Regions from separate parts of the Tabrizicola sp. T46 genome, predicted to be linked through region 2. Evidence: riboswitches for the same ligand, from Rfam matches in the RefSeq annotation. Region 2 holds a riboswitch; each other region holds the start of a gene.
What was found. Region 2 has a riboswitch for cobalamin ahead of AC2D9V_RS08365 (energy-coupling factor ABC transporter permease). Riboswitches for the same ligand answer to the same signal wherever they lie in the genome.
Positions count from the first base shown of each region.

Region 1: another riboswitch for cobalamin. It lies ahead of bluB (5,6-dimethylbenzimidazole synthase); the one in region 2 lies ahead of AC2D9V_RS08365 (energy-coupling factor ABC transporter permease).
Region 3: another riboswitch for cobalamin. It lies ahead of AC2D9V_RS09220 (ABC transporter ATP-binding protein); the one in region 2 lies ahead of AC2D9V_RS08365 (energy-coupling factor ABC transporter permease).

Region 1 is NZ_JBXVVV010000005.1:107,580-117,441, forward strand. Features, by position in the region: gene AC2D9V_RS16880 (hypothetical protein) at 105-1,172, shown strand; gene AC2D9V_RS16885 (rhodanese-like domain-containing protein) at 1,294-1,737, opposite strand; tRNA gene AC2D9V_RS16890 (tRNA-OTHER) at 1,715-1,781, shown strand; partial or broken gene AC2D9V_RS16895 (ArsR/SmtB family transcription factor) at 1,759-1,959, opposite strand; gene AC2D9V_RS16900 (sterol desaturase family protein) at 2,048-2,902, shown strand; cobalamin riboswitch at 2,959-3,145, shown strand; gene bluB (5,6-dimethylbenzimidazole synthase) at 3,189-3,911, shown strand; gene AC2D9V_RS16910 (hypothetical protein) at 3,957-4,337, opposite strand; gene AC2D9V_RS16915 (ABC transporter ATP-binding protein) at 4,353-5,045, opposite strand; gene AC2D9V_RS16920 (ABC transporter permease) at 5,049-6,182, opposite strand; gene AC2D9V_RS16925 (efflux RND transporter periplasmic adaptor subunit) at 6,179-7,324, opposite strand; gene AC2D9V_RS16930 (TetR/AcrR family transcriptional regulator) at 7,328-7,981, opposite strand; gene AC2D9V_RS16935 (DUF6522 family protein) at 7,978-8,253, opposite strand; gene AC2D9V_RS16940 (Rrf2 family transcriptional regulator) at 8,250-8,681, opposite strand; gene AC2D9V_RS16945 (group III truncated hemoglobin) at 8,757-9,215, shown strand; gene AC2D9V_RS16950 (hemerythrin domain-containing protein) at 9,229-9,717, shown strand; gene AC2D9V_RS16955 (5-formyltetrahydrofolate cyclo-ligase) at 9,746-9,862, shown strand, end outside.
Region 2 is NZ_JBXVVV010000002.1:175,090-184,951, reverse strand. Features, by position in the region: gene AC2D9V_RS08400 (cytochrome b) at 1-160, opposite strand, end outside; gene AC2D9V_RS08395 (DUF1150 family protein) at 257-484, opposite strand; gene AC2D9V_RS08390 (Hsp20 family protein) at 481-909, opposite strand; gene AC2D9V_RS08385 (YdcH family protein) at 1,122-1,340, shown strand; gene AC2D9V_RS08380 (DMT family transporter) at 1,434-2,315, shown strand; gene AC2D9V_RS08375 (phosphotransferase enzyme family protein) at 2,358-3,302, opposite strand; gene cobF (precorrin-6A synthase (deacetylating)) at 3,295-4,041, opposite strand; gene AC2D9V_RS08365 (energy-coupling factor ABC transporter permease) at 4,095-4,766, opposite strand; cobalamin riboswitch at 4,798-5,016, opposite strand; gene cobA (uroporphyrinogen-III C-methyltransferase) at 5,060-5,788, opposite strand; gene AC2D9V_RS08355 (cobyrinic acid a,c-diamide synthase CobB) at 5,789-7,117, opposite strand; gene cobM (precorrin-4 C(11)-methyltransferase) at 7,117-7,902, opposite strand; gene AC2D9V_RS08345 (cobalamin biosynthesis protein) at 8,030-8,389, opposite strand; gene cbiE (precorrin-6y C5,15-methyltransferase (decarboxylating) subunit CbiE) at 8,386-9,555, opposite strand; gene AC2D9V_RS08335 (cobalt-precorrin-6A reductase) at 9,554-9,862, shown strand, end outside.
Region 3 is NZ_JBXVVV010000002.1:336,027-345,888, reverse strand. Features, by position in the region: gene AC2D9V_RS09235 (FecCD family ABC transporter permease) at 1-1,001, opposite strand, end outside; gene AC2D9V_RS09230 (flavin monoamine oxidase family protein) at 998-2,341, opposite strand; gene AC2D9V_RS09225 (ABC transporter substrate-binding protein) at 2,370-3,302, opposite strand; gene AC2D9V_RS09220 (ABC transporter ATP-binding protein) at 3,323-4,168, opposite strand; cobalamin riboswitch at 4,201-4,414, opposite strand; gene AC2D9V_RS09215 (excinuclease ABC subunit B) at 4,459-4,884, opposite strand; gene AC2D9V_RS09210 (hypothetical protein) at 5,106-5,393, shown strand; gene AC2D9V_RS09205 (REP-associated tyrosine transposase) at 5,456-5,962, shown strand; gene uvrB (excinuclease ABC subunit UvrB) at 5,986-8,169, opposite strand; gene AC2D9V_RS09195 (class I SAM-dependent methyltransferase) at 8,341-9,198, shown strand; gene AC2D9V_RS09190 (ETC complex I subunit) at 9,426-9,737, shown strand; gene AC2D9V_RS09185 (GNAT family N-acetyltransferase) at 9,738-9,862, shown strand, end outside.

The DNA of each region.
Region 1 (9,862 bases), on a different contig from region 2:
AGAGAGGTCTCGAAGACCACCGCGCGCGCGTGCTATATACAAGTGTGTCGAGGCCCCCCAACAAAACCCTTTGGTAAAGTGCAAACTGCACGTATTTTGCACATATGAAACCTCAAGTATCCGTCTTGTATGATGATTTCGAGGTACCTCCCATTGCCGTTGGAGAGGTCGATGAGACGTCAGACGACGATCTGTGGTTCCTGCCCGGTCCGATCGAAGAGGAAACCGACGATCTGCCGCCTGGACCACGGGCGGAGCCCCGCGAGATGTCGGTTCTCGACGACTGGCGGAAGGCCGAGGCGGGGCATGCCGCGCGCCTCGCCCGCGTCGCGGGTCGGCTTGGAGCGCTGGATGAACGGCTCAAGCGCGGACCAGAGGGGTGGCGGCACAGACTGGCCCTGATCGAGGCAGCCGACCTTAGTTGGTTCGCCGGGGATCGAGTCGCGCCGGATAGGTTGGCACTGTGGATCTCCATGCGCCTTTCGGGAGCCCAAGACGACACAACAGCGCTGGCGCGGGTGGGGTGGGCGGTGCGGCGCCTGACGGGCGGGCCGGGGCCAGACGTCGACCTGTCTGCCTTCCTGGATCGCCATGACCCCGAGAACATGGATGATGTGGCAGAACCATTCTCCGATCGAGCCGAGGGGTGGCTGGAACTTATGGCGCAAGCTGACGATCTGCACCCGATCACCCGCGCCTGCATGGGCTTCCACCTTTGGAACCTAGCAGGACTCGGGCAGCACAGTGACCGGATGGAAGCGGCGGTGACCGCCGCACGCATCTCGGCCAGCGAAGGGAGGGGCGCAGTCTTTACGCCGCTGGCGATGGGCGGGGCAGGGGGCCTGCGCGCAGGTGGCTCACAGACTGTCCGTCTGGCGCGCTGGCTCGACGGGATGGAAACAGCAAGCCTGACCGCGATGCGGCACCTCGACGATATCGAAGCATGGTCAGCGCGGGCAGAAATCGAGATGTCACCGCTCTCGGGAAAGACACCACGGGCGCTGCGCGCGGTACTGACCGAATGGCCCCTCGTCTCGGCCCCCATGGCCGAGACCATGACCGGCGCCAGTCGAGCGGCCGTGCAGCGCAACCTTGCCTGGATGGAAACGCGGGGTCTGATCCGTGAGATGACAGGCCAGGGGCGATACCGGATGTGGCGCACGACGAACTAGGGTCGCCGTATCAGGTGTCAGCCATCGGGCAATATGATTGCATCGTCAACGAAGATGGCGCGCGATGAGCGAAGTCCTGTCCTTTCGAAACCGGGCGCCGTCCTATTGAGCTCAACAACGCTCAGCCCACGTCGATGAGCACTGGTCTTCCATCCTCACGCCATTCAGGCAAACCACCTTCCAGCCGCCGCGCGTTTAGACCGTGGCGGCGCAAAGTGGCGACGGCCTGATGGGCATAGACGCAGTATGGGCCGCGGCAATAGGCGACAATCTCAGCGTCATGCGCAAGTGTTGGGAGAATTTGCTCCAACTGCGCCAAGGTGGCGTTCCGTGCACCGGGGATGTGGCCCGCAGCATATTCGTCGGAGGGCCGGACATCGAGAACAGTGACAGAGCCTCCCGCGAGCCGTGCGGCGAGGACCGCGCGACTGACCGGTTCGGGCGCGTCATAGCCGCCCGAGAGGCCCCGTAGGATGCGCTCGACTTGTGCCAGGTTACGTTCGGCCACGATGCGCAAAAGGTCCATGAGTTCCAGAGTCTTTGCGTCGGTGAGTCGGTAGATCACCGCCTTGCCATCGCGGCGGCTGGTGACGAGCGCAGCCCGGCGCAACTGTTGCAGGTGCTGCGAGCAGTTGGCGATGGTCAGGCCCGTCTTTTCCGCCAGCGCCTCCACGCCACGCTCTCCTTGCGCCAGTTGTTCCAGCAGCATCAGACGCGCCGGTGCCGACAAGGCGCGCGCGACAAGGGCGTATTCCTCCAGCAGGGCCAGCTTCGGGCTGATTGACAAGGCCTGTCTCCTGACGCTAGATCATTCAAGCGTTGCCTTGAATAATAGCGATTCCATCGCGCCCCACAAGGCCAAAGGCGAGCGATCCATGTCCGAGACCATCCTTGCCACCGAGGCGACCATCCGTCTTGCCATCTTTCTGGGTGTTCTGACGGCAATGGCGCTTTGGGAAGTGGCAGCCCCCCGGCGCAGACGGCAGATCCCGCGGGTGATCCGCTGGACCAATAATCTTGCGCTCGTGGTGGTCGATACGGTCATCCTGCGGCTGTCGTTCCCGATCCTCGCTGTCGGGCTGGCCGTCATGGCCGAGGATCGCGGCTGGGGCCTGTTCCACAATCTCGATGTGCCAGTCTGGGTCGCGATCATCGTCTCGATGCTGCTGCTCGATCTGGCGATCTACCTTCAGCATGTGATGTTCCATGCGGTGCCGGGGCTCTGGCGGCTGCACCGGATGCACCACGCCGATCTTGATTTTGACGTCACAACCGGCCTGCGGTTCCATCCTGTCGAGATCCTGATCTCGATGGGCATCAAGCTGGCGGTGGTCGCGGCGCTCGGCCCGCCCGCCGTCGCGGTGCTGCTCTTCGAGGTGGTCCTGAACGCCACCGCGCTGTTCAACCACGCCAATATCGACCTGCCACGCCCGGTGGACCGCGTGCTGCGCCTGTTCGTCGTGACGCCGGACATGCACCGCGTCCACCATTCCACCGACCCGCGCGAGACCAACTCGAACTACGGCTTCAACCTGCCGTGGTGGGACCGGCTGCTCGGCACCTACATCGCTCAGCCCGCCAAGGGACACGAGGGGATGGAGATCGGGATCGAACAGTTTCGTACACACCGTGATTTGTGGCTCGACCAGATGCTGATTCAGCCCCTTCGTGGACCAGCGAGCGGCTACGCCCTCGATCCAAATTCCGAGCTGAAGGATCCCACAGAATGATTTTACGTCTGTCTTCGTCGGGAGTGCCGCGCTGATTGCGCCAGATCGAACTTACGCCTAGAGTGGCGGCGTTTGGTGCCCGCCGCTTTCCGTGGCGGGATAATCGGGAACGCAGTGAAATCCTGCGACGTGCCCAACGCTGTAAGGTGGATGGGGCTGCATTTGCCACGGGTCGAATGACCGGGAAGGCGCAGCACCCGCGCGAAGCCAAGTCAGAAGACCGGCCAGACGAAACAGGACGCGCCGAAGGCCGGCGGCGCGCCCGTTTCGACGAAGGGGGACCGTCATGTCCGTTTCTGCCTCTCCGGTCGCGGCCGGAGCCTTCAGCGAAGGCGAGCGCGCTGCCGTCTATCGCGCTATCTTCTCGCGCCGCGACGTGCGCTCGCAGTTTACGGACACTCCCGTGGACAAAGATGTTCTGATGCGCATTTTGACGGCTGCCCATCATGCGCCTTCGGTTGGGTTCATGCAGCCGTGGAACTTCATCATTGTCCGGGATTCCGGTGTGAAAGGTCGGGTTCAGGCCGCCTTTGCCGATGCAAACGCCGAAGCCGAAGCGATGTTCGGACCTGACCGCCGTCCGCTCTATTCCAGCCTGAAGCTTGAAGGCATCCTGCAAGCGCCGGTCAGCATCTGCGTCACTTGCGATCGCGCGCGTGGCGGCCCTGTTGTGCTTGGCCGCACCCACGCGCCCGAGATGGACCTTTATTCGACCGTCTGTGCTGTTCAGAACCTCTGGCTGGCGGCTCGGTCGGAAGGGATTGGTGTGGGTTGGGTCAGCATCTTTCGGTCGGGCGCGTTAAGCGAGATCCTTGGCCTGCCCGAAAGCGTTGTTCCGGTGGCCTGGCTTTGCCTCGGCCACGTCGAAGAGCTTTACGACCAGCCCGAATTGGCGGCTAAGGGTTGGGCAAGCCGCCTGCCGCTGGAGCAGTTGATCTATTGCGACGCTTGGGGTCAGTGCGAGGGGGCACGGGATCTCCCGTCAGACGTGACGCCGCCTGCTTGGTAGTATCGCGGCAGGCCGCATGGTGCCCTGTGAAAGGATTGCCTTCCGTCATGCGCGACTGGCCTTTTCCCTTGCCGCCACGACGCTGATCACCACCCAGATCGCAAGGCGCAGCGCCATCGCACCCATCGTCCGCGCCTCGTATGCAGTCCCGCGCCAGACCTCCAAGAGAAACATCGCAAAGATCGCTCCGGTCGCGAGGGTGATGGCGATGGCAAGGCCGGGTGCCCAGCCAGTCCTATACCAAAGCCCCAGACCCGCGATGATGTAGGCAAACCCTGCTAGGAAGTTGAACCACAGAACGAACGGGACGACGGCCCCCATGTCGGCGCCACCAAAAAGGGCGCGGCCTCCAGAAACGATAGTCAGGAGACCGAAGACGATTGCGACAAAGGCGACGGCCGTCAGGGGCTTTCTGCGGGCGGGCATGGCCTTCTCCTTGGTTCAGCTGTCCACGAGACGACCATCGCGCAGGTGGATCAGGCGGTCGAAACGGTCGAAGATCTTTTCATCATGCGTCACGGCGATGATGCAGGCCTTCTGGTCGCTGGCGAGCTTTCGCAGAAGGTCCACCACAAGCTGCGCCCGACCACTGTCCAACGCAGCCGTGGGTTCATCGGCCAGGATGATCCGGGGGCGGTTCGCCAGCGCGCGGGCAATGGCGACGCGTTGCGCTTCGCCCCCGGAAAGCAGGGCTGGCTTCACCTTGGCCCGATGCCCGACTTCAAGGTAATCAAGCAGTTCGCGTGCCCGTTCGCGGCCTCTTTCGGCAGGCCAGCCCGCAAGGTCCAGCACGACCGAGACGTTCTCTTCGGCGGTCAGGAAGGGCAACAGGTTGTGCGCCTGAAAGATAAAGCCGATCTTGTCCAGGCGCAGCTGTCGCAGATCGCTGCGGAGCCATTTGCCGTCGAACACCGCATCGCCATCCAGTTCGACCCGGCCCGCGGTCGGGGCAAGAATGCAGCCGATCACGTTCAGCAGCGTCGTCTTGCCCGAACCGGACGGGCCCAGCAGCGCGATGACTTCGCCGACATGTACCCGCAGATCCACGGACCGCAAGGCATCGACACGGGTTTCGCCTTCGCCATAATGCTTGGCGACGCCCCGCACATCGACCAGAATGTCGCCCGGCGGCATGGGTCAGCCCCCGAGCGCTGTGGCAGGGTCAACCTTCAGCGCCGCGCGGACGCCAAGACCCGAGGCAACAAGGCAGACCATCAGGATGATGCCGGTCAGCACCAGCGCGTTGAACGGCTCAAGCACTACGCGTCGGGGAAAGCTGTCCTTGACCAGAAGGATCAGGGCCAGCCCGATCGCAAGGCCAGAGATGCCAAGGATCAGCGCCTGTTGCACGATCAGGCCCACAATGGTTCGATCCGGGGCGCCGATCAGCTTCAGGGTAGCGATCTGCTTCAGCTTCTCCATGGTCATGGTGTAGATGATGAGTGCGATCACCACGGCGCTGACAGACAGCAGGATCCCCAGGAACAGACCGATCTGGCGCCGCGCCCGGTCCACCACCGAGGCAAGCAGAAGCTGCTCCTGTTCACTTTGGCTGAGGGCGGAGAGGTGTTTCCATTGCCGAACCGTCGCGGTCAAAAGCTCCACATCGGCACCGGGCTGCAGCCGGGCAACAACGGCGGCCACCGTCGGTGGGCGCAGGCCGCCATCGCCCCGAGCCGCCTGCACCCGGGCAGCGGCCGGGTCCATCGCCGTCTGCAACGTCAATGCATCAGCCAAAGTCACATAGACTGCCGGATCGCCGCCTGAGTTCATCGCATCCTCGACCAATCCCACGACGGTAAAGCGGTCGCGTCCCAGCCGGATGGTCTCTCCGGGCACCAGACCGGTCTTGCGGTCTGCCAGCAGTTCAAAGTGGCTTCTGCCCAGCCCCCGCCCTTCGGTAATGCGCTGCGGTCCGCCGGGACGACCGGGTTCAAAGCCGATGACATAGAGCCGCAAGGTCCTGCCGGCATGGCTGGCCTCGATCGCTTGGTAAGCGATGGCCCCGGCCTCGGCCACTCCGGGCATGCGGGCCACGGCGTCCCGGGTCGTGGCCGGGATGCTTGACGCTTCGGCAAAGGGGCCTTGTGTGCCAGCCTCGACCACCCAGACATCAGCGGCAGGGGCCTTCACGACGGCCAGGGCATCTGCGACAAGGCCGTTGTAGATGCCGATCATCGCCAGCACGACCGTCATCAGAAGCCCAAGTCCCAAACAGGTCAGGACAAAGCGGAAGAGGCCGTGGCGGATATCCTTGATGGCAAGGTTCATGGCGCAGCTCCGATGTGAGCAAGCCGGCCTTCATCCACACCTTGCAACGGGACGGCCACGACCTGCGCAGCATCGGGCAACCCGCCCGTCACTTCCACCCGGCCCCGGTCGTCACGCGCGCCGAATGTCAGGTCGGCGCGCGAAAGCCTACCGTCCTGGACGATCCAAACCGTGCCGCGATACCCGTCGAAGCCCATAATCACCACTTCAGGCACCATCAGGGCCGTGGCGCGTGTGGCAGTCAGGATGCGCACCTCGGCTTGTTCGCCCAGAAACATTTGCGGCGGGCAATCCGAGCAGGTCAGCCAGACGCGGCGTTCCTCGTTCACCCGGTCGCTTTCCACTCCGATGCGGGTGATCGTGCCCGTGAATTCGCTGGCAGGCTGAGACCGCAGACGGATGGTGCCGGGCTGGCCAAGGGCCAGCTGACCAGCGCGTTCTTCGTCAATGTAGGCCTGAATCCAAATCGTATCGGGGTCGATCAGGGTAAAGATCGGATCGCCTGACCGAACCACGGCCCCGGTTTCGGCCAAGCGTGTGACAACCAGCGCATCAAAGGGCGCGGTCAAGCGGTGACGGTCCAGCAGCGTCTGTTCAAGTTGCAGGGCAGCGACTGCATCCTGCCCTTGAGCGCGAATGACGGCGAGTTCCGCTTCGGCAACTTTCACGTCAGCACGAGCGACGTCTTCATCTCGCTGCGCCTCCTCCGCGCGCTGGATGGATGCGGCTTCCTGTCGGGTCAACTCGGCCTGCCGGCGGTTGGCCGTCTCGCGCTGCGCCAGGATTGCCGTGGCGCGGAGGACAGCCGCTTCCGCCTTGGCCTGATTGGCAGCGTTCGCCGCCACGGCGGCCTGGGCACGCGCGAGCCGCGCCTCCTGCTCATCCTGATTCAGCTCGGCCAGCGCTTGCCCCTGTGCCACGCGGTCACCTGCATCGACCGTAAGCGACATCAGTGTTCCGCTGGACTCAAATCCTACGCGCGCCAGCACCCTCGCCTCGACGGTTCCGAGGCCGTAGATGCGAAGGGCCACATCGGTTTCGGGCTGCACGACCGCCACCGTCAACGGACGCTCGGTCAGGTACATCGCTCCTGCGCCGATGCTCAAGGCCGCCACCACCGCAATGATCCAGATGGTCCGCATCGGTCAGCCTCCTTCAACCCCAAGGAGCTGCAGCTGGACATCCAGAAGGCGCAGCCCTTCGGCCTGCAGGCCAAAGTCGCGCGCGCCCAGTGACCAGCGGATCGCCACCCCCTGCACCAAGGAAGTCAGCAAGACCGCCACATCCGCTGCTGCAACGTCATCGCGCAGGGTATGGGACTGCTGGCCCAGCTCGACTTCGCGCATAAGATGGCCATGGAAAGCGGTCAGCCGCCCGCGGAATGCCGTGCGCAAGGCCGCGTTCTCGACATTCAGTTCGCGGGAAAACAGCAGCATGGGCATCGCGGGTGTTGCTGCGATCTGGTCCAGTTGCGCCCGGATCAGGGCCCTAATCCTGTCAACCGGCAGCTCACTCTGTGCCACAGCCGCATTCCAGGCATGGGTCAGCGTTTCGGCCACCTGGTCGGCCACGGCACTCCACATTGCAGCCTTTGTTGGAAAATGCCTGAACAGGGCAGCCTGCGTCACGCCGACTTCGTTGGCGACGGCGCCTGTCGTCACCCGGTCCGGGCCGATCTGGTCGGCCAAGGCAAGGATCGTTGCCACGATTTCAGCCTTGCGGAAATCTGACGTCTTGCGCATCGATTCATCCAAGCAAGTAAGTGAGTAATCACTTACATAATCGGATGAAGGAGTCAACGTTCCAAGTCAGACGATCGGTCCCGCACCGGAAAGCGAGAACTCGACAGGATCGTTCCTGCCTCGTCGACCGTGAACCGGCAGGCGCGATTGATGTAGCGGAACGTCAGGCGCCAGCGTCCCGCGTCCGTCCCCACCCCGGCCTCGCAGATCGATGTCAGGGCACCGGTGCGCATCGACTCGCGAACGTCGGACTCGGTCAGTCCGAATGCTTCGGCGAGCAAGATTGCCGGAACGACAAAGCCTGCACCGTCACGTTCCACCTGCGTCATTGCGACACCACGAGGTTCTTTGGCAGCGGGGGCAGGGCGATATCGGCCAGTGTCGATCGGTCGAGATCCGTGAGAAAAGCTGCTTCCGCAGAACGCAGACGCGCCTTGAGCCGACAGCGCGTGTCTATCGAACAGGCACCCCCATCGGCCCCGAAACACTCGACCAAGGGCTGCCCTTCTTCCAACAACCGGATGACCTGGCCAAGCCGGATCTCGGACGCCGGTCGGGCCAGCACGGCGCCACCGCCGCCGCCGCGCCGGGTTTCGATCAGGCCTGCGCGCGCCAGATGCTGGATGATCTTGGCCAGATGATTGCGGGACAGGCCCAAGGCTTCGGCCAGTTCGGCCGTGGAGATGGCGCGCGACGGATCGGAGGCCATTCGCATCAGCATCCGTAGCCCGAAGTCGGTGAAGGAGGTCAGCCGCATGAGGTCGGTTTCCTTGAATAGGCATTTACAATACCAATTAGCAGGCCTAAGCCAAAGCGCAAGACGGAGACTCAGATGTCCAGCGCAACTGTCAGCTTGTCCATCCCGACAACCAGGCCGGAAGTGACGGCCGCCCTTATGGAAGAGACGGGTCTTAGCCTCGATGTTCTACGCGATCTGGTACACCGCTTTTACGGCTGTGTCCGTGCAGATGCCGTTCTGGGGCCGATCTTTGCGGCCCGCATCACCGATTGGTCCGTGCATCTTGAGCGGATGGTGACGTTCTGGTCTTCGGTCGCCTTGATGACCGGGCAGTATCATGGCCGGCCGGTGCCCGCGCATACTCCATTGCCGATCAATGCGGCACATTTTGACCGCTGGCTTGCGCTGTTCCGCGCGACAGCTGTTGATACCTGCACGCCCGCGGGTGCCTTGCACCTGATCGAGCGCGCCGAGCGGATCGCCCATTCCCTGCACATCGCCGTTCAGTCAGCCCAAAGCGACCCCGTCGCCCCACCCAAACTGTTCTTCTGACAGGAGACCTCACATGACCGAAGCTGCAGCGCCGTTCGAGCCGACCGCCCTGACCCGGCACATCGAGGAGCGCTACCATGCCCGCCACAGGGAGCAGCTTCCGCAACTGGTGGCAATGGCCGAGCGTGTCGAGGACGTGCACTTCGGCGACGTGGGCGTGCCTGACGGACTGTCGGCCCTGCTGCACCAGATGCTCGGCGAATTGGAGGTGCATATGAAGAAAGAGGAACTGATCCTGTTTCCCGCGATCCGCAAGGGCGGGATGCCCGGCATCGAGACTCCGATCGCGGTGATGCGCGCCGATCATGCCGGGCATGACCGCGAACTGGCCGCGATCTTCCGACTGACCGCAAACCTGACCTTGCCCGACGGGGCCTGCGGCACCTGGACCGGGCTTTACCGTGGACTGGATGAGTTCACCCGTGACCTGACCGAGCACATGCGGCTGGAGAACGACGTGCTGTTCCCGCAGTTCGAGGCGGAGCGGCGCGCCGATGTCTGAGCCGGGCCCATTCGCCTCGTCTCCCTGCATGGCTTGCGAGATCGCCCCGGACTACTTCGATCCGTTGGCTGTGGACCAAGAGCAGGTCCGCGACGTCGCTCGCTGGCGCAAGGCCGAGCGCGCGCGATTGCTCGCAGACCGTCAG
Region 2 (9,862 bases):
AGGCGACATGCGGCACGAAGGCGGGTGCGGCGGCACCGTCCTCCATCGCATCCCAGGCCTCTTCCGCCCCCTCGCTGGACAGCCAGGCGAGCGGGATCAGGATGGCGATGATCCAGTGAAGCGCGATCTGAATCCTGGAATATCCGCTGCGTGAAGTCATGCCGACTTACCCTCGTCCAAGTTGCCGTTGGCGCAAGGCTGCGAAACTTGGCTTCACCTGTCCAGCAAATTCACCCGAGGACCGGGCACTGCGCTGTCAGTGCACGCTGACCGGCGTGAAATCATGCTCCCGCGCGAGGTGGAAGGCGAGCTTCCGGTCCGCGACCAGCGCCAGCTGCCGCCCGTCAACTCCGTGGACCGACCAGACGACGTCCAGCCCGCCCATCTGCTCACGCACGGCCTCGGGCAGATCCTCAACCTGCACCTCGCGGACATAGACGATCCGGTCCGCGCCCTGTGGCAAACCGTTGAATGGTGTGTTCATTTCCGGCCCCCTTCCTTGCCGCCGATGCGAATGGTCTGAACTACGGTCTCCGGCACATGGCGCCGCAGGTCGACGTGCAGAAGTCCATGCTCCATCGTCGCCCCCGCCACCTCTACCCCGTCGGCCAGCACGAAGCTGCGCTGGAAGGCGCGCGCGGCGATCCCGCGGTGCAGGAACACCCGCTCGCCGGTGTCCTCGCCCTGCCGGCCGCGCACGACCAGCTGCCGGTCCTCGACCGTGATCGACAGGTCTTCCTCGCGGAACCCTGCGACGGCCAGCGTGATCCGGTAGGCGTTTTCCGCCACCGCCTCGATGTTGAACGGAGGATAGCCCTCGGCCCCCGACTTCGCGGTGCGTTCGACCAGCCGTTCAAGCTGTTCGAACCCCAGAAGATAGGGATGGGCCCCGAAGCTCAGTTTCGTCATCGCGACATGTCCTTGGTTCAAGCGACAGTTTTGCGCCCGGCCCCGCGTTCGGGCACCGTGCTTTGCCGAATATGGGGCGCTGCCGGGCGCGCCGCAAGTCCCGCGAGGGGGTCCCCGCCTGCGGCTCGCCGCAAGGAATTCGTAGAAATCTTCCCAGCCGGCCTTCGCCTTCCTATATGCTCGATCACGAACCAGGAACCGACTCGGCCCCCATGAACGCACCATCTGAACTCAGCTTCGAGGAAATGCTGCGCATCCGGCTGGAAGTGCTGCGGCGCGAGCATCGCGACCTTGATCAGGCCATCCTTGCACTGGAAGAAACCGGGCGGCCGGATCAGCTGACACTGCGGCGGCTGAAGAAGCAGAAGCTGGCCCTGAAGGACCAGATCGTGAAGCTTGAGGATCAGCTGATCCCCGACATCATCGCCTGAGACAGCCCGGGGCGGCGCGTCGCCCCTTGCCCTTCCCGTGCCAAGGCCTGACAACCTTTCGCGGGGCCCATCTGGGCAGCGTCAGGGCAACGCGTGCAGACAAGCGAGAGCCAACGGGGACATCTGGCGATGCTGGCGTTTTCGGCGCTGGTGGCGGGGTCGTTCTCGCTGGGCGCGCTGGCGGCCCCCCATGTCGATCCGGCCGCCTTTTCGGCGCTGCGCTTCCTTCTGGCGGGGGTGCTTGTCGGCGCGGCGGCCCTTGCGACGACCGGGCTGCCCCGCAGCGCCTGGGTGGCGCCGTGGCGCTACCTAGTGCTTGGCGGACTTCTGGCCGCCTATTTCGTCCTGATGTTCGAGGGGCTGAAGACCGCACAGCCGGTGTCGGCCGCTGCGGTCTTTACCCTGACGCCGGTGCTGGCGGCGGGGTTCGGCTGGCTGCTTCTGCGGCAAAGACTGACCCCACGGATGGCGCTGGCCCTCGCGATCGGGGCGGTCGGGGCGCTTTGGGTCATCTTCCGGGCTGACCTGTCGGCCTTCCTGGCCCTGCGGATCGGTCCCGGCGAGGTGACCTATTTCTGGGGCTGCGTCGCCCATGCGCTTTACGCGCCGATGGTCCGCAAGCTGAACCGGGGCGAGCCGGCGGTGGTCTTCACCTTCGGGATGATGGTGGCGGGCACCGCCCTTCTGACCCTTTGGGCCTGGCCGGCGATCCGGACCACGGACTGGACGGCGCTGCCGCCCATTGTCTGGGTCACGCTGGCCTATGTCGCCGTCGCGGCCAGCGCAATGACCTTCGTCCTGCTGCAATACGCCACCCTGCGGCTGCCCGCAGCCAAGGTCATGGCCTATACCTATCTGGTCCCGAGTTGGGTCATCCTGTGGGAGATCGCGCTGCATGGCGATCTGCCGCTGGGACTGGTCCTCGTCGGCGTGGCGATGACGGTGCTGTCGCTCTGGCTGCTCTTGAAGGACTGAACCTTCCGCGGGGCGACGATCATTCTGCGAAAGATCGCCCCTCTACGGTCGAAGTCTCGCGAGCCCGTCGGACAAGAACTCTTCGGCCAGTGCCAAGGTGCCCTGCGTATACTCCGGCCCCCCCAGCGCCGCCGCCGTGTCGCTGTCCGCGCGGCTGGCAAGCCATGCGGTCAGGAGCACGCGGCGCAGAAGGACCAGGTCCGGGATCATCGCGCGGTCTTCCGGGCGAAGGGCAGCCACGCCGGAGTAGCCCTCGCACCAACGGGCAATCAGGTCGGGCAGGCGGGGGTCGGTCTCGATGAAGGAGAGGGCGGCGGCAAGGTCATAGACCCACCAGCCGAAGCCGCAGTCATCGAAGTCGATGGCCCAGAGCCCGGCGTCGTCCACCATCAGGTTGGCGAGCCGCAGGTCGGCATGGATCAGGCCGAAGACGTCCGGCCCGGTGCCATGGGCGCGCAACCGGTCGGCCAGCAGCCCGGTCGCCCGTTCGATAACTGCGGTCGCCCCGGCATCCAGCCCCGGCGCCTGCCGCCAGTCGCCCCAATGCGGACGGGGGCCGAGGATCGTCTCGACATCCCAGCGCTTGCGGGTGAAGCCCGGCGGAGGTGTCCAGCCCCTTGCATGGCCGTGAAGCCGCGCCGTCGCAGCACCTAGGGGCGCAAACCAGCGGGCAAGGTCATCGCCGGGACGCAATTCCTGCCCTGCGATCGGGGCAAAGCCGACGATGAAGCGCCCGTCGATCTCGGTCACCGGCCCATCGCGCCCCGCGATTGGGGCAACGGTGCGCAGGCCCGGCAGGTCTTGGAGGGCCGCCAGCCAGGCGAGTTCCGAGGCGATCTCGCGCTTGGTGTGATAGCCCTGCCGGTGCAGCCGCAGGATAAGGTCGCCGGCCCGCCAGGTCTCGTTCTCGGACCGGTTCAGAAGGGAAAGGGGTCTGTCCGGCGCAAGCCCGTAAAGCGGCAACGCCCGAGCGATGATTTCAGACATCCCCACCGCGCCGCAGAAGATAGATGTCCATGATCCAGCCATGTTCGGCCCGAAGGCGGGCCCGCGTGGCCAGGATTTCGTCCGAGACCAGCGCCAAGGGGCCTTGGATCAGCGCCTGTTGCGGCATGCCGACATAGGCGCCCCACCAGATGGTGGTGTCAGCCGGATCGATGGCGGTGAAGGCCCCGCCCCTGTCCAGCATCACCGCCACGGTGATTGCCCCATCCGGCCAGCCTTTCTCGCGCAGCTGGCGGCCGGTGGTGATCGTGATCGGGGCGGCCAGCGTGTTCAGCGCGATGCCGTGGGCTGCCGTCAGGACCTGCAGGCTGGTGATGCCAGGCACAACCCGCACCGTAACCCCGCCCAGCCGCGCGGCGATGCGCAGCGTGCTGTCGTAAAGCGAAGGGTCGCCCCAGACCATCAGCGCCACCTTGCCACCCTTTGGCAGGCGCTTGGCCAGCACGTCGCGCCAGACCCCGGCGATGGCATCATGCCAGTCATTGACGGCCCCCAGGTAGTCCGCCTGATCCGCACGCGTCGGCACGTCATATTCGGCGACCGGGACCGGGGCGGTCAGGACGCGCGACAGGATCAGGCGGCGGAGGTCGGCAAGGTCCGACTTGTCCTCGCCCTTGCGCGGCAGAAGGATCAGATCGGCCCCGTTCAGCGCAGCAGCGGCTTCGGCGGTCAGATGGTCCGGATTGCCGGTGCCGATACCGATGAGGGATAGCGTGAACATGGACATCGACCACAAGGACGGCGCGGCCCCTTGGCAAGGCCGCGCCTGATGGATCAGGCCGCGTAAAGGCGCGGCGCGACGAGAGGCGAGCCATGCGCCTTCAGCGCCTTGGCACCGGCCAGAACCGCAAGATCGGCAATCGGTTCGATCAGGACAACGGCCATGTAGGCCAGGCCGAAGGTGGCGATCGCTGCAAGGTTATCGGCGGCAAAGCCCTGCCCGTAGATCGCCCAGAACGCGACCCACGAGACGATGCCCCCCTGATAGACCAGCGACAGCGACAGCACCTGGCGGTATTGCAGGTCGACATAGGCCGTTCCCGGGGCGACGACGCGCTTGGCGACCTCCATCATCACGAAGAGAGGGACGAGAAGCGTGGTCACGTTCATCGCATATTGCGGCAGGTCGGCCGGCGCGAAGACAAGGCCCTGGATCAGAAGCCCCGCCGCCAGCCCGACCGCCGCGGGTCCCGCCCCGAGGATCAGGAACAAGGTGGAGCCAAGGATGAGGTGCACCTCGCTTACCCCAACGGCGAAATGCGGGAACACTTCGAAGAAGATGAACACGCCGACGGTGGCGATGACCGAGCGCAGGGCGACCGGGGCGATGCCGCTTTCGCGGGTTGCCTTGACGACATGGTAAAGCGCCACCCCGCCCGCCCCGGCGGCGGTCGCGTAGCTCAGTCCGATCTTGGCCCCGTCGACGAGGCCCGGTTCGATATGCATTGTCCCTCCTGTCCGTCACACCCGACGGCGGTTGTTTCGTTCCCGCAAGGCCGGTCTCCTGGCTGGCGGATCGCGGCGGGCCTTCGCCTTCCCATCCCTAAGGGACAGTGGCGGATGAAGACCCGCTCACCGCTGACAGTCGCGGGGGCGGCTGATGACACGGGCCCCGGCTTCGGTTGGCCCGCTCCTCATTCCCGTTTCAGTCCCGGCGCTTTGCACCTGGTGGGACACCTTGCCCCGCCTGTCTGCGCCTCGCACCCCGAATGGTCAAGATCGAAGGCGACGGGACGGGATCAGTCCCCGACGCCCCGGGCCAGGGGGCCGATCAGGATGAGCCCAGGAAGGGAGCTTCGGTCCTGTGCCAGCGATTCGGCCAGCTCCGAGATGGTGGACCGCAGGAGCCGCTGGTCGGGCGTGCTGACCGCCTCGGCCAGAAGGGCCGGGGTCCCGGGTGGCAGGCCATGCGCGATCAGCGCCGCCGCCAGCGCCGGAAAGGTCCGCTTGCCCATGAAGACCACGGTGGTGGCATGGGGGTCGGCCAGCGCGGGCAGGTTCAGCCCCGGCGGCAGGTTCCCCGACGTGTCGGCAGCGGTGATGAACTGCACCCGCTGCGCGTGGATGCGCCGGGTCAGCGGGATCCCGGCAGCGGCGGCGGCGGCCGAGGCGGAGGTCACACCCGGCACGATCTCGCAAGGGATCCCGGTGGCCCGCAGCGCCTCGAGCTCTTCCTCGAGCCGGCCGAAGATGCCGCTGTCGCCCGACTTCAGCCGAACCACGCGCGCGCCGGTCCGGGCATAGTCCACCAGAAGGCGGCTGACATGGTCCTGTTTCGGCGAGGCGCGCCCCGCCCTTTTGCCCACCCCCACAAGATCGGCCCCGGGCCTAGCCAGGGCCAGGATCGGCCCCGCGGAAAGGTCATCGTAAAGGACCGCATCCGCCGTCTGCAGGGCCTTGACCGCCTTGACGGTCAGAAGGTCGGGATCACCCGGTCCCGCCGAGACGAAGGTGACAAAGCCGGTCATTCAGGCACTCGCGATCAAGTGGAAATAGGTGCCGGTCGATAGCCCGCCCCCCGACTGGAGTCGATAGGACCCTGTCTCGGGAACGCTTGTACCGGTGGCATCGGTCACGGTCGCAAGGGCGGCATCGGGTTGGGCAACGATGGTCGAATAGTGAAACTCGTGGCCCGAAAGCGCGGCACCGGTTGGCTGTCCGGGAATGGTCTGTGCAAGAACGGCCCGCCGGTAGCCCAGATGCATCTGCCGTTTGGCGTAGCTCGTCACCAGTCCCAGAAGCCCGGCCATCCGGTGGCTCGTGCCGTCCTTGTCGATCAGCGCGGCGCCCATTGCCATGTAGCCCCCACATTCGCCATGCACGGGCCGCGCCACGGCAAAGGCCTGGAGCTTCGCGCGGAACCCCTCCGCCGCGGCAAGGGCGCCCGCGTGCAGTTCGGGATAGCCACCCGGCAGCCAGCAGACATCGGCCCCGGGGTCCGGTCCTTCATCGGCGAGGGGCGAGAAGGGCAGCACTTCCGCGCCCGCCGCGCGCCAGCCTTGCAGAAGGTGCGGATAGACAAAGCTGAACGCCACATCCCGCGCCAGGGCGATCCGCTGACCCGGGGGCGTGATCCGTGCCGCCGGAGCGGCCCGTGCCGTTGTCCCTGCCGCCGCGAGCATCGCGTCAAGGTCCACCCCCTCGCGCACCAGCCCGGCAGCCTCGGCGATCAGCGCCTGAAGGGCGGGCTGCTCCTCGGCCTGCACCAGCCCCAGATGCCGCTCGGGCATCGCGATCGCCGGGCGCTTCGGCAGCGCGCCCAAGACCGGCAACCCTGCTTCCTCCATTCCCTTCCTCACAAGCGCCTCGTGCCGCGGGCTCGCGATCCGGTTCAGGATCACGCCCGCCACCCGCACCCCCGGCCGGAAGCGCGCCAGCCCCAGCGCCACCGCCGCCGCCGTCTGCGCCTGGCCGGAAGCGTCGATCACCACCACCACCGGCCAGCCCATCCGTTCCGCCAGGTCCGCCGTCGCCCCGTTCCCCGCTGCCCCTGCTGCGGCCACGCCGTCGAAAAGGCCCATCGACCCTTCCGCAAGGATCAGGTCCGCTCCTTCCGCCGCCTTGAGCATCCCATCCAGCATCGCCCCCGGCATGGCCCAGCTGTCCAGGTTGAAACTCTCGCGCCCGCTGGCCGCCCGGTGAAAAGCCGGGTCGATGTAATCCGGCCCGTTCTTGAAGGGCTGCACCATCAGCCCCCGGTCGCGAAGCGCGGCCAGAAGCCCCAGCATCACCGTGGTCTTGCCCGTCCCAGAGGCCGGGGCCGAGATGATCAGGCCCGGAACCGTCGATTCCCGCATCATGACTCCGTCCCCGGAAAGCGCGGGTGGGTGCCGACGGGGCGATAGCGCCGGTCATAGTCCCCGGCGTAAAGTCGGCTTTCCTCGAACCCCTCCTGCGCCAGCGCGGGGCCGACAAGGATCAGCGCCGTCCGCTCCACCTCGGCGGGAACAGCGTCAGCAAGCGTGGCCAGCGTCGCCCGGATGATCCGCTGGTCGGGCCAGCTTGCCCGCCAGACCACGGCAACCGGGCAGTCCGGCCCGTAATGGGGGACAAGGTCGGCCACCAGCTTTTCGATAAGGTGGATCGAGAGGTGCAGCGCCAGCGTCGCCCCGGTCGCGCCAAAGGCCGACAGCGTCTCGCGTTCGGGCATCTGCGTCGCCCGCCCCTCGGTCCGGGTGAGGACGACCGACTGCGCGAGGCCCGGCAGTGTCAGTTCCACCCCCAGGGCCGCCGCCGCCGCGGCAAAGGAGGGCACCCCCGGTGTAACGTCATAGGGGATGCCGAGCTCGCGCAACCGCCGAAGTTGTTCCCCCATCGCCGACCAGACCGACAGGTCCCCGGAATGCAGCCGCGCCACGTCAAGCCCGTCCGCGTGCGCCGCCGCGATCTCGGCGATGATCTCGTCAAGGCTGAGGGGGGCGGTGTTCACGATCCGGCAGCCGGGCGGGCAATGCGACAGGACCCCTTCCGGCACCAGCGAGCCAGCATACAGACAGACGGGCGAGGCCGCGATCAGGTCCCGCCCCCGCAGGGTCAGAAGGTCCGCCGCCCCCGGCCCGGCCCCGATGAAATGCACCGTCATCCCCGATCCCCGCCATTCTTCGTCCGCAAATATCCCCGCCGGAGGCACTCCGAGCCGGTTGCGCGCCCTTCACGCGCAGAGGCGAGACAAGAGGCTTGCGCGTAGCGCTCAACTTGGCACCGGAGCGTCATGCCTGCCCCTCCGCGATGGCCGCCGTCGCGGTCCCGTCCGCCGACACCACCCGGGGCCCCCGCAGCCGCGCGCCCGGCCCCGCCGCCGCCAGCGCCGCCGCCTCGGCCATCGAGCCCACCCCCTTCAGCGCCTGCACCCGCCCTGATTGGGTCAGCGTGACCTGCGCGTGAAGGTCCGCCTCCGGAACCGCCACGACCGGCAGTCCCAACGCCTGCCCCATCGGCGCCAGGGACCCGGCCTTCGCGTCGAGCGTGGCAAGATGCGTCACCCCCTCAGCCCCGCCCGCCCGGTGCAGCGCGTCCTGCAAGGCAGCCAGCGTCACCCCATGCCGGAACCCGAAGCCAGCCACGATCATCTGACCACGCTCCACTGCAGGATCGGCAACGCCGCCCGCCAGCCGCGCTTGCGGCCGATGGGGGCGGGTTCGGACAGCTCGATCTTCAGAAGGTTGCCCCCCTGCCGCGCCGACCAGTCCAGCACCAGCGCCTCGGTCTCGATCGTCACCGCGTTCATCACCAACCGGCAGCCCGCCGGCATGATCTCCCACAGCCTCGTCAGCAAGGCGTCCGACGCCCCGCCACCGACAAAAACCGCATCGGGCGCGGGCAGGCCCTCCAGCCCCTCCGGCGCGCGGGCCTCGGTCAGGCGGTGGCGATGCGCAAGACCGAAGGCCTCGACATTCGCCTTCGCCCGCGCTGCCCGCACCGGATCGGCCTCCAGCGCCGCGACCCGCGCGCCGCCCGCAAGGAGCCATTCGATCCCCACAGACCCGGACCCTGCCCCTATGTCCCACAGCACCTCGCCCGGCCGGGGCGCCAGCGCCGAGAGGGTCAGCGCCCGCACCGGGCGCTTGGTGATCTGCCCGTCATGCTGGAAAAGATCGTCCGGCAGACCCGAGGCCCCCGGCAGGCCGGGATCGGTGGCCTCGATGGCCACCGAGACCGGGGCGCTCACATCTGTCGGAATCGTTCCGGACGTCACCCGCTCCGCCGGCCCGCCAAGCCGCTCAAGCACCGTCAGCTGAGCGCCCGTGTGCCCGTTCGCGGCCAGCCATTCCGCCAGTTCCGCCACCGCCGCCCCGTCTCGCAGGGTGCAGATCGCCCGCACGCCCCGCCCCAGCACCGGGCGCAACCGGGCAAACGGCGCGGCATGAAGACCAAGGCAAAGGCACTCCTCCAGCCGCCAGCCCAGCCGGTTCGCGGCCAGCTGGAAGGTGGATGGCACGGCATGCGACACCCACTCCCCCGCTGACAGATGCGCCATGAGGCTGCCGCCCGCACCGAACCAGAAAGGATCGCCCGAGGCGAGGACGACGGTCAGTTGGCCCCTATGGGCAAGCACTGGCGTCGGATCGAAGGGGACGGGCCAGGGGTGGCCCTTCGCCCCGGCACCCACCAGTGCCAGGTGGCGCGGGCCGCCGAAGATCGCCGTGGCCGCGGCCAGCGCGGCGCGGCTTGCGGGCATGAGGCCCTCCGGTCCATCCTCGCCCAGACCGATGATCGTCAGCCAGGGATCAGCCATGCCCCCCCTCCTTCCGCCCCGCGTCCTGCTTCTCGGCGGCACCACCGAGGCCGCGCAGATGGCCCGCGCCCTGGCCGGGGCAGGGGTGGAGGCGGTCTATTCCTACGCCGGCCGCACCGAAAGCCCGGTGGCCCAGCCCCTGCCCGTTCGCGTGGGCGGGTTCGGCGGAGTGGCGGGGCTGGTGGACTACCTTCGGGCCGAAGGGATCACGCATGTGATCGACGCGACCCACCCCTTCGCCGCCCAGATGAGCACCAACGCCGTCGCCGCCTGCATTGCCACCGGCACGCCGCTCATGGCGCTGGAA
Region 3 (9,862 bases), 160 kb from region 2:
AGGCTCGTGACAACGCCGATCGGCATGTCCTCGGGTGCCATGACGACACGGGCAGCGGCATCGGCCACGACCAGAAAGACCGCGCCCGCAAAGGCCGAGGCGGGCAGCACACGCGCGTTGTCGCCCCCAAGAACAAGCCGCACGAGGTGTGGCATCATCAGCCCGACAAAGCCGATCAGACCGGAGAACGCCACCATCGCCCCGGTGATGAGTGCAGCGACGACGAAGACGGTGAGGCGAAAGCGGGCAACCTCGATCCCGAGGCTTGCCGCCGTCTCGTCGCCAAGGCTCATCGCATTCAGCCGCCCGGCCTGTGCCCAGAGCCAGAGGCCGCAAGGCACAAGCGCCACTGTCGGCCAGATGAGATGATCCCATTGTGCAAGGCCAAGCCCGCCCAGCATCCAGAAGACCACCGTATGGGTCGCGCGTGGATCGCCAAGGAAGATCAGGATATTGGCACCGGCCATGATGACAAAGCTGACCGACACACCGGCAAGGACCAGCCGGTCGGCGCTGGTCGCACCGGCCAGCCTCGCAACGCCCAGGACCAGAATGGTGGCGGCCAGCGCCCCACCGAAAGCCATGATCGGCACGGTCAGAAGGCCAAGGAAAAGTCCGGTGTGCAGAAGTGCGGCGATGGCACCGAAGGCCGCGCCAGAAGAAATGCCCAGGAGATGCGGGTCTGCCAGCGGATTGCGCGTGACCGCCTGCAGCGCAGCCCCCACAAGCCCGAGGCCCGCCCCTACCAGAGCCGCCAGGATCACGCGGGGAAAGCGGATTTCCCAGACGATGTTCTGATGCGCCGCGCTCCAGTCCGGGGTCACGAGACCGGGCGCAACCCGGTCCAGCGCAATGCCCCAGACCGTTACCGGCGGAATCGATACCGAGCCCACGGACACGGCCAGAACAATGGCAACAAGCAGCGCCGCCCCCGCCCCGAGCGCTGCACCCGAGCGGAGACCGATCCTGCGGCCGACCGATGCTGCGGCGATCCTGGTCATCCCCGGCTCACAAGTCCGGCAGCGGCGAGCCCCGACATCAACGCGCCATGCACCGTTCCAGGGTGATCCGGAGATGCCGCCTCGCCCGCAAAGATCAGCCGGCCGTCCCAATCCGCCCCCTGCAGCGCTGCGCGCGTTCCGGCATGGGTGCCCACGGCATTGAACGAGTAGGAGCCGAACGCAAAGGGATCCTGTGACCAACGGGTAACCTGTGCCGCAAGCGGGGCAGGAAAGCCGGTTCCGAACATTGCCCTCAGCGCCTCATGCGCGGCATCCGCGGTGGCGGCGTCGCTCAGCGCCTCGATCTCGTGCGATTGCGCGGCGGCATTGAAGCCGAGCAGGACCGGCGCGCCCATCGAAGGCGCCAGGCTGACCCATTCGGCCCAATGCCCGTCCCTTGGCCCCAGCCACCCGATCCAGTCGACATCATCGGGCCAGGCGATGCGGTCGAAGCGCAGCCAGCACTTGTTGAGAAGACCCATCCGAAGGCCGTCAATCGCGCGCTGTCGGTCGTGCGCCAGCGGCTCGGCAAATCGGATGTTCCCTGATTGCAGCACCCCGATCGGCAGGGTGACCACGGCTTGATCCGCCGTCAGGATCTCTCCCCCGGCGAGCGTGACGGATACGCGCCCGCCCTCCGGAGCCAAGGCGGTGACAGCCTTGCCCAGCCTTATGCCCAGACCCTGCGCCAGCATTCCGGGGATCTGGTCGTAGCCCTCTGGAAAAAGGACATCGCCACCGCCGAATTCCGTGCCGTCGTCGAAGTGCCAGGCCGAGGCCTCGTGCCAGTCGCTGCCATATTCATGCTCGACCGTGCTGTTGATGAAATGGCGGATCAGCCGCCGCTCCTCAGCATCGGCACTTCGCCATCCCTGCGAGGCTTGAACCGCGTCGGCCAGAGACAGGTCTTCATCGCGTTCATCCACCGCCGCGCGGGCGGTATCCACCACGGCTTCGGCCCGCGCCATTGCCGGTTCGAGATCAAGGGGGCGACCGGTCACATCCAGCGTGATCGCGCTGTCATAGGAGGTGGACAGGCGACGGACCCCAGCCTCGTCGGCCAGCGCAGAGAGGGGATTGCCGCGTATGCCATGGATCCAACTGGCCCCAAGGTCCACCGGCAGGTCGGGCCAGAGGCGCGAAGTCCAGATGCGCCCGCCGATCCGGTTCCGCGCCTCGATCACCGTCACCCGATGGCCAGCGGTCTGCAGCATGCGCGCAGCAGTCAGCCCCGCAATACCCGCCCCGATCACGATCACGGATCGCCCAGTTGCGGCCTGCAAGGGCACAGGCGCCTGCAGTGCGGCAAGGCAGGCGAGCATTTCACGGCGGGAGATCATCGGCACACCTGGCCCGGACTGGATTTGCTTACTGACCCCAGAACCCGGCGACAAGCTTCTCCACCGCCTTGATGTTGCGGGGTCCGGGCGTCGCCTCGACATATTCCAGCACGACAAAGCGGTCGTTCTTCACGGCATCGACCCCTGCGAAAGCGGGATTTTCCTTCATGAAGGCAATCTTCTGTTCTGCCGTCACGTCGCCATAGTTGACGATCACCACGACCTCGGGGTTGCGTTCGACCACCGGCTCCCAGCTGGTCTCGGCCCAGCTTTTTTCCAGGTCCGCCAGGATGTTGACGCCACCCGCCGCCTCGATCAGGGCTGTAGGCATGGCATAGGCACCGGCGGTGAAGGGGGCCTCTTCACCGCTGTCATAGACAAAGACGCGCAGGGGGTTCGAGCGGTCCACGCCGGCCGTGACCTCCGCAAGACGCTCTCTCCAGCCTGCCACCAGATCCTCTGCCTTCGCCTCGACGCCGAAGATACGGCCAAGGTTCAGAATGTCATTGTACATGTCGTCCATGCTCGACCGGGCCTTGGGGCCGATGTGGACGCAGCTTTCGGTCAGCTCGTAGGTCTTGATCCCCAAGGGTTCCAGCGTCTCGGGCGTGACTTCGCCGCCGACCTTCATGCCGTAGTTCCAGCCGGTGAAGAAAAAGTCGGGCTCGGCCGCGGCCAGCACCTCTTTCGTAGGATACTTGGCCGACAGTTCTGGCAGCTCGGCCACACCTGCCCGCATCTCCTCGTCCAGCGTCTTCCAGCCGGAGATGCCGGTATAGCCGACCATCCGGTCGCGCAGGCCGAGGACCAGCATCATCTCGGTCAGGTTGACGTCATGCGAGATCGCGCGAGTGGGGGCAGCGTCGAAGGTCACCTCCCGGTCGCAGCTTTTCACAGTGACAGGATAGGCCAGGGCGGCGGAGGCGGACAGGAACAGGACGGCAAGCGACAGTCGGATCATGTGAAGAGTCTCAGGCGTTGTCAGAGGTGGAAGGAAAAGCGCGGTGCATCGCCGGACCGGTCGATGCGGGCCTGCACGTTGAATGCCCGGGCGAGGGTCACCTCGGTCAGGACGTCCTCGGGCGGGCCGTCGGCTAGGATGCGTCCCTCCCGCAGGATCAGGACACGGTCCGCGAATTCGGCGGCCAGGGTCAGGTCATGCAGCGTGGCGATCACCGTCAGGCCAAGGCCCTTCAGAAGTGACAGGAGCTCCAGCTGGTGGCGGATGTCGAGGTGGTTGGTCGGTTCGTCCAGCACGATGATCCGTGGCTCTTGCGCAAGGGCGCGGGCGACCATCACACGCTGGCGTTCACCCCCCGAAAGGGTGGCGAAGGGGCGGTCGGCCATACCGTCCAGGTCCATCCGCCGGATCGCAGACTGGATGATCGCCGCATCCGCGCTGCCGGGGGCGGCATGGCCGGGGCCCCAGGTCTTCCGGTGCGGCAGGCGGCCCAGCGCCACGATCTGGCGGGCGGTCAGGGCAAAGTCGGCGGGCTGTTCCTGCAGGACGGCGGCAAGATGGCGCGCGGCCTCGGACGCGCCCATGTCCCAGATGTCCCGGCCCATCAGCCGCACCGAACCGCTGCGCGGTGCCTGATGACGGTAGAGCAGCCTGAGAAGCGAGGACTTCCCCGCCCCGTTCGCACCGCAGATCGCCATGACCTGGCCCTGCGGCACGGCAAAGCTGATATCCGACAGGATATCCGGGCGGCCCTTCGGCCCCCAGCATACGCCGGAAACCTCGACAGCGGTCGGGCCCGCAAGCGGCGCAGACCGCGCCACGGGATCAGTTGTTGCAGCCGCGGGTGGCTGCCATGGCATATCCATCGCATGCTCCTTCCGGGACACCCCGCCCGGGTCGGTCTGTTGCTGCGATGGCAGGTCTCCTGACTCGCGGGTCTCTGCTCTCCCCACCTTCCCGGCCGGTTCCGGCCAGTGGCATCGGGGGTCGCTCGCCGCCTACAGTTGCGGGGGCAGTCACGGAATGGGCGGCTGATGCCTACACCCGACCCGTGTTCCCTTTTCACCCGGCCGCGCTTGGTTTGGCCGGGAACCATCGCGTCGGGTATGGCCGAGGTGCCGCGTCAGGTCAAGTCCGACCGCGATGCGCCCTGGTCTCAGGCCGAGGGTGCCACGCCGCAGTCCCGGAAGGCTTCGACCGCAGGCCGCGCTCCGGAAAGGTCAAGGGGGACCCTGGTCTCCCCGGCAAGCGCCGTGGCGGTGCTGTTCAGCGCCAGGCCGTCAAGCACGTTGCCAAAGCCCGTATCGCTAACTGTCAGCGTCCGCCCGTCCGGTGAAAGGCGGTGGCGGGCGGTGCCGATGGTCATTGCGGCGGGGCCGTTGAAGCTGAGACCGAAAGTGTCTGTCACCGGCCAGGGATCGGGGCGGGTGAGGGTGATGGCGTAAGGCTCTGGCAGGGACGGATCGTAGGTCACGCGGACCTGCAGGGTCGGCGTGTCGTTCAGGATGGTGCAGACCGGCGTGTCGGTGAACTCCCAGGCTTGGGCGGGCGAGGCGAGCAGGAGGGCAAAGAGGACGCGCATGGAGGGGAGATGGACCGGCAGCCGGGATCGTCAAGCAAGCCCCCGGATCAGCGCCCGCGCCGCCGCCAGGTCGTCGGCCTCTCGGCCCGAGATGACGAAGGCGAAGACCTGACGGTCTCTGGCGGTCCGGCACATCCGGCGGGCGGGGGACGTGTTCGGGTCCGCGTTAACCTTGCTGCAACCAAGCTGGCCGAGACTGCGGGAAGCAGGAGGAGGTGCTGATGGACCCAGTGGACGAATTCGCGCGGCTGAAGGCCGAGATCAAGCGCTTGCAGGACCGGGCCGAGGTGCTGCGCGAAGGTTTCCTGCGCCCTGGTGCGCGGCTGCGGTCGAACCGTTTCGAGGTGACGGTGAAGCGGCAAAAGCGGCGGATCTTCCAGAAGGACCGCTTGCCCGAGGCGGTGCTGGCAGACCCGCGCTATTGGGAAGAGCGGGAAAGCGAGGTTGTCACCTGCCACGAGATCACGACCTTCCGCGCAGGCGATCCGGACATCGTCTTGGTGGAGTGACGCAAGGTAGGGTGGGCGCTTCGCCCACCTTTCGAAAGGGAAACCCTTGGAAGGCCTGCCACATGCCGAACTACCGCCGGATGCGCGTCCCGGGTGCCACCTATTTCTTTACGGTCAATCTTGCCGTGAAGGGGGCGACTGCCCTGACCGACCACATCCAACACTTGCGCGAAGCCTATCGGATGACAGCTGCCGAACACCCGATCGACTGCAAGGCCATGGTGATCCTGCCTGACCATATCCATGCCGTCTGGACCCTGCCACCGGGGGATGCCAACTTTTCCCTACGCTGGCAGAAGATCAAGGCGCGGTTCACCTTTGCGACCGGATTGCGGGGCCCGCAATCGCGCAGCATGTCTGCCAAGCGCGAGGCGGGTCTGTGGCGGCGCCGGTTCTGGGAGCACATGATCCGCGACCCTGATGAGGAGGCGCGCGCCATCGCCCATTGCCTCAGCGATCCGGTCCGGCATGGCTATGTGAAAAAGGCGGTGGACTGGCCGTTTTCGACGATCCACCGTGATCTGCGGACGAAGGTGGGCGCTTCGCCCACCCTACGGGCCGTCGCGTAGGGTGGGCGGCGCGCCCACCGCCTCTACCTACCCCGCCGCGACCGCTTGCCGCCCCGCTGACCGGCCCGCCCTGCCGTCGACCGTCCGGCCATCTTGGTGGCCTCTGTCACCGCTTCCTCGATCACCTCCTGCCGCGCAAACGGGTCATCGGCCACGGCAAGCTCCACCGCCTCCAGCCGCTTGACCTCATCCCGCAGGCGGGCGGCTTCCTCGAACTCCAGGTTCTCGGCGGCCTTGCGCATCTGGGCGCGGAGAGCATCCAGATGGGCGGCGAGGTTCGACCCGACCATTGGCTTGTCGACCTTGGTCGTCACGCGGGACATGTCGGTGTCGCCCTGCCAGAGGCCGGCCAGCACATCCTCGACGTTCTTCTTGACCGTCTCGGGCGTGATCCCGTGCGCGGCGTTGTAGGCCATCTGCTTTTCGCGCCGTCGGTTGGTCTCGGCGAGCGCCCGTTCCATCGACCCGGTGATCCGGTCGGCATACATGATGACCCGGCCTTCCGCGTTCCGCGCGGCGCGGCCGATGGTCTGGATGAGGCTGGTCTCCGACCGCAGAAAACCTTCCTTGTCCGCGTCGAGGATCGCGACCAGCCCGCATTCCGGGATGTCGAGGCCTTCGCGCAAGAGGTTGATCCCGACCAGAGCGTCAAAGGCCCCCAGCCGCAAATCGCGCAGAATTTCAATGCGTTCGATGGTGTCGATGTCGGAGTGCATGTAGCGCACCCGGATGCCCTGTTCGTGGAGGTAATCGGTCAGGTCCTCGGCCATACGCTTGGTCAGCACGGTGACCAGCGTCCGCAGGCCCTTGGCCGAGACCTTGCGGATTTCGTCCAAGAGGTCGTCGACCTGCATCTCGACCGGGCGGATTTCCACGACAGGGTCCAGAAGGCCGGTCGGGCGGATGACCTGTTCGGTGAAGATGCCGCCGGTCTGTTCCAGTTCCCACGCCGCGGGGGTGGCGCTGACGAAGACGGACTGGGGCCGCATTGCATCCCATTCCTCGAACTTCAGGGGGCGGTTGTCCATGCAGGAGGGCAGGCGGAACCCGTGTTCGGCCAGCGTGAACTTGCGGCGGAAGTCGCCCTTGTACATGCCGCCAATCTGGGGGACCGAGACGTGGCTTTCGTCGGCGAAGACGATGGCGTGGTCGGGGATGAATTCGAAGAGCGTCGGCGGCGGTTCGCCCGGGGCGCGGCCGGTGAGGTAGCGCGAGTAGTTCTCGATCCCGGCGCAAGAGCCGGTCGCCTCCAGCATCTCGAGGTCGAAGTTGGTGCGCTGCTCCAGCCGCTGTGCCTCGAGGAGTTTCCCCTCGGACTGTAGCTGCTTCAGCCGGTGGAAAAGCTCGTCCTTGATGCCCTTGATCGCCTGGGCCAGTGTCGGGCGCGGGGTGACGTAATGAGAGTTCGCATAGATGCGGATCTGCTTGAACGTGTCTGTCTTTGCACCGGTCAGGGGGTCGAATTCGACGATCGACTCCAGTTCCTCGCCGAAGAAGGAAAACCGCCAGGCGCGATCCTCAAGGTGGGCGGGCCAGACCTCCAGACTGTCGCCGCGCACCCGGAACGCCCCGCGCTGGAAGCTGCCTTCCAGCCGCCGGTATTGCTGGGCCACGAGTTCCGCCATGACCTTGCGCTGGTCATACATCTGGCCGACCACAAGGTCCTGCGTCATGGCCGAGTAGGTTTCGACCGACCCGATGCCGTAGATGCAGGAAACCGAGGCAACGATGATCACGTCATCCCGTTCCAGAAGCGCCCGGGTGGCCGAGTGGCGCATCCGGTCGATCTGTTCGTTGATCTGGGATTCCTTCTCGATATAGGTGTCGGTCCGCGGCACATAGGCCTCGGGCTGGTAGTAGTCGTAGTAACTGACGAAGTATTCCACCGCGTTGTCGGGGAAAAAGCCCTTGAATTCCCCGTAGAGCTGGGCGGCAAGGGTCTTGTTCGGCGCAAGGATGATCGCGGGGCGCTGGGTTTCCTCGATCACTTTTGCCATGGTGAAGGTCTTGCCGGTACCGGTGGCCCCCAGAAGCACCTGGTCACGCTCGCCCGCCAGCACCCCGGCGGTCAGTTCGGCGATAGCGGTTGGCTGGTCGCCCGCCGGCTGAAAGGGCGTGGACAGGACGAATCGCCGGCCGCCTTCCAGCTTGGGCCGGGTCAGCACCTCGGGGCGTTCGGTCAGGGCGTTGGCGTTGTTGTGGGGCATCTGCGTCCTCTGCCTTGAGTCGCGGCCCATCAGACTTGATCCGTTTTTGTTCCAGTTCAAGCGCCGATCCGACCGCCGATCCGACCGCCGATCTGACCGCCGATCCGACCGGGCCTTGAAAGCGTTGCCCGGACTTGCCGAAGCCGCTAAGGCAGACAGAAGAGGTGTGGCATGGCAGAGAAGATCGACACGCGGGCGGTGGGCCTGGATGTGGGGCTGGCGTTCATCCGCTGGCTGACGGGGGCAGAGAACCTGCATTACGGGCTCTGGACCGGGCTTGACGTGACGGCCGGAAACCTGCGGGCAGCGCAGGAGGCCTATACGGCAAAGCTCTTCGGCTACCTGCCGGCGGGCCCGTTGCGTATCCTCGACATCGGCGGAGGCGCAGGCGAGACGGCGCGCAAGCTTCTGGCCCTGGGCCATACGGTCGAGATCGTCGTGCCATCCGCCTTCCTTGCCGCCCGCTGCCGCGAGACCGCGAAAGGTGCCGTCGTCCACGAATGCACATTCGAGGACTTCACGGGTAAAGGCCCGTTCGACCTTTGCCTCTTTTCGGAAAGCTTCCAGTACATCCCACTGTCGGAAAGCCTGCCGAAATGTGCTTCTCTCCTGGCCCCCGGTGGCCAGGTCGTGATCGCAGACTGCTTCCGGACCGATGAGTACAAGGGCCGGGCCGTGCTGGGGCCGCAACCGGGAGGTGGCCACCAGCTGGGGCATTTCCGCACCGCATTGGACCAATCCTCCTTTGCGCTGGCAGCGGAAGAGGACATCACCGATGCGGTCGCACCCTCGATTGATCTGGAACAGCAATTGTTCAACGTGATCGGTCACGGCGTGACGCGCGTGTCGGATGAGATCAAGGCAAAGAAGCCGGCCGCGCACTGGACGCTTGCCCGCTTCATCGGCCTGTTCCTCCCTGCAAAGCGTCGCCGCAACCTGATGCAGCGACTGACCGGAACCGACCGCAATGCCGAGAAGTTCCGGCATTTCAACCGCTACATGATGCTGCGGCTGCAACGGAAACCCTGAAGTGTCCGGCCCCGAGGCCCATCTTGCAGCAGGACACAACTTTCGGTTGCATTTCGTTAACGCTTTGGGCAGTCTGCAGGTTGCAAGCAGCAACTTGATCTGTCGGCTGGCCCACCCCACCCCACCCAAACACTCCCGGGCCGGCCGACAGCCTTTTCTGTCCTAAGTCGTGCTTGCGCTTTTCCGCAAAGCTTGGGAATAACGGGCCATCCTGTCCGGAGGACCTCATGCGCGCCCGCATCTACCAGCCCGCCCGAACCGCGATGCAGTCGGGAACCGCGAAGACAAATCACTGGGTGCTGGAATTTGCCCCGGCATCAAGCCGCGAGGTCGACCCCCTCATGGGCTGGACGTCGTCCGACGACACCCAGGCGCAGGTCAGGCTAAGGTTCGAAAGCCGCGAGGCGGCGCTGGCCTATGCGGCAGAAAAGGGGATCGAGGCCGATGTGACCGAGCCCAAGCCGCGGAAGCCGGTGATCCGGCCCCGCGGATATGGCGAGAACTTCGCGACCGACCGCAAGGGCGCCTGGACGCACTGAATGGCCGTCACCATCTCTGAAGAGCATCCGCTGACGCCGGACCTCGCCCTGTTGTTCGAACGGCACACGGCGGACATGCATGCCGATACCCCGCCCGAATCGATCCACATGATGGACAAGGGCGC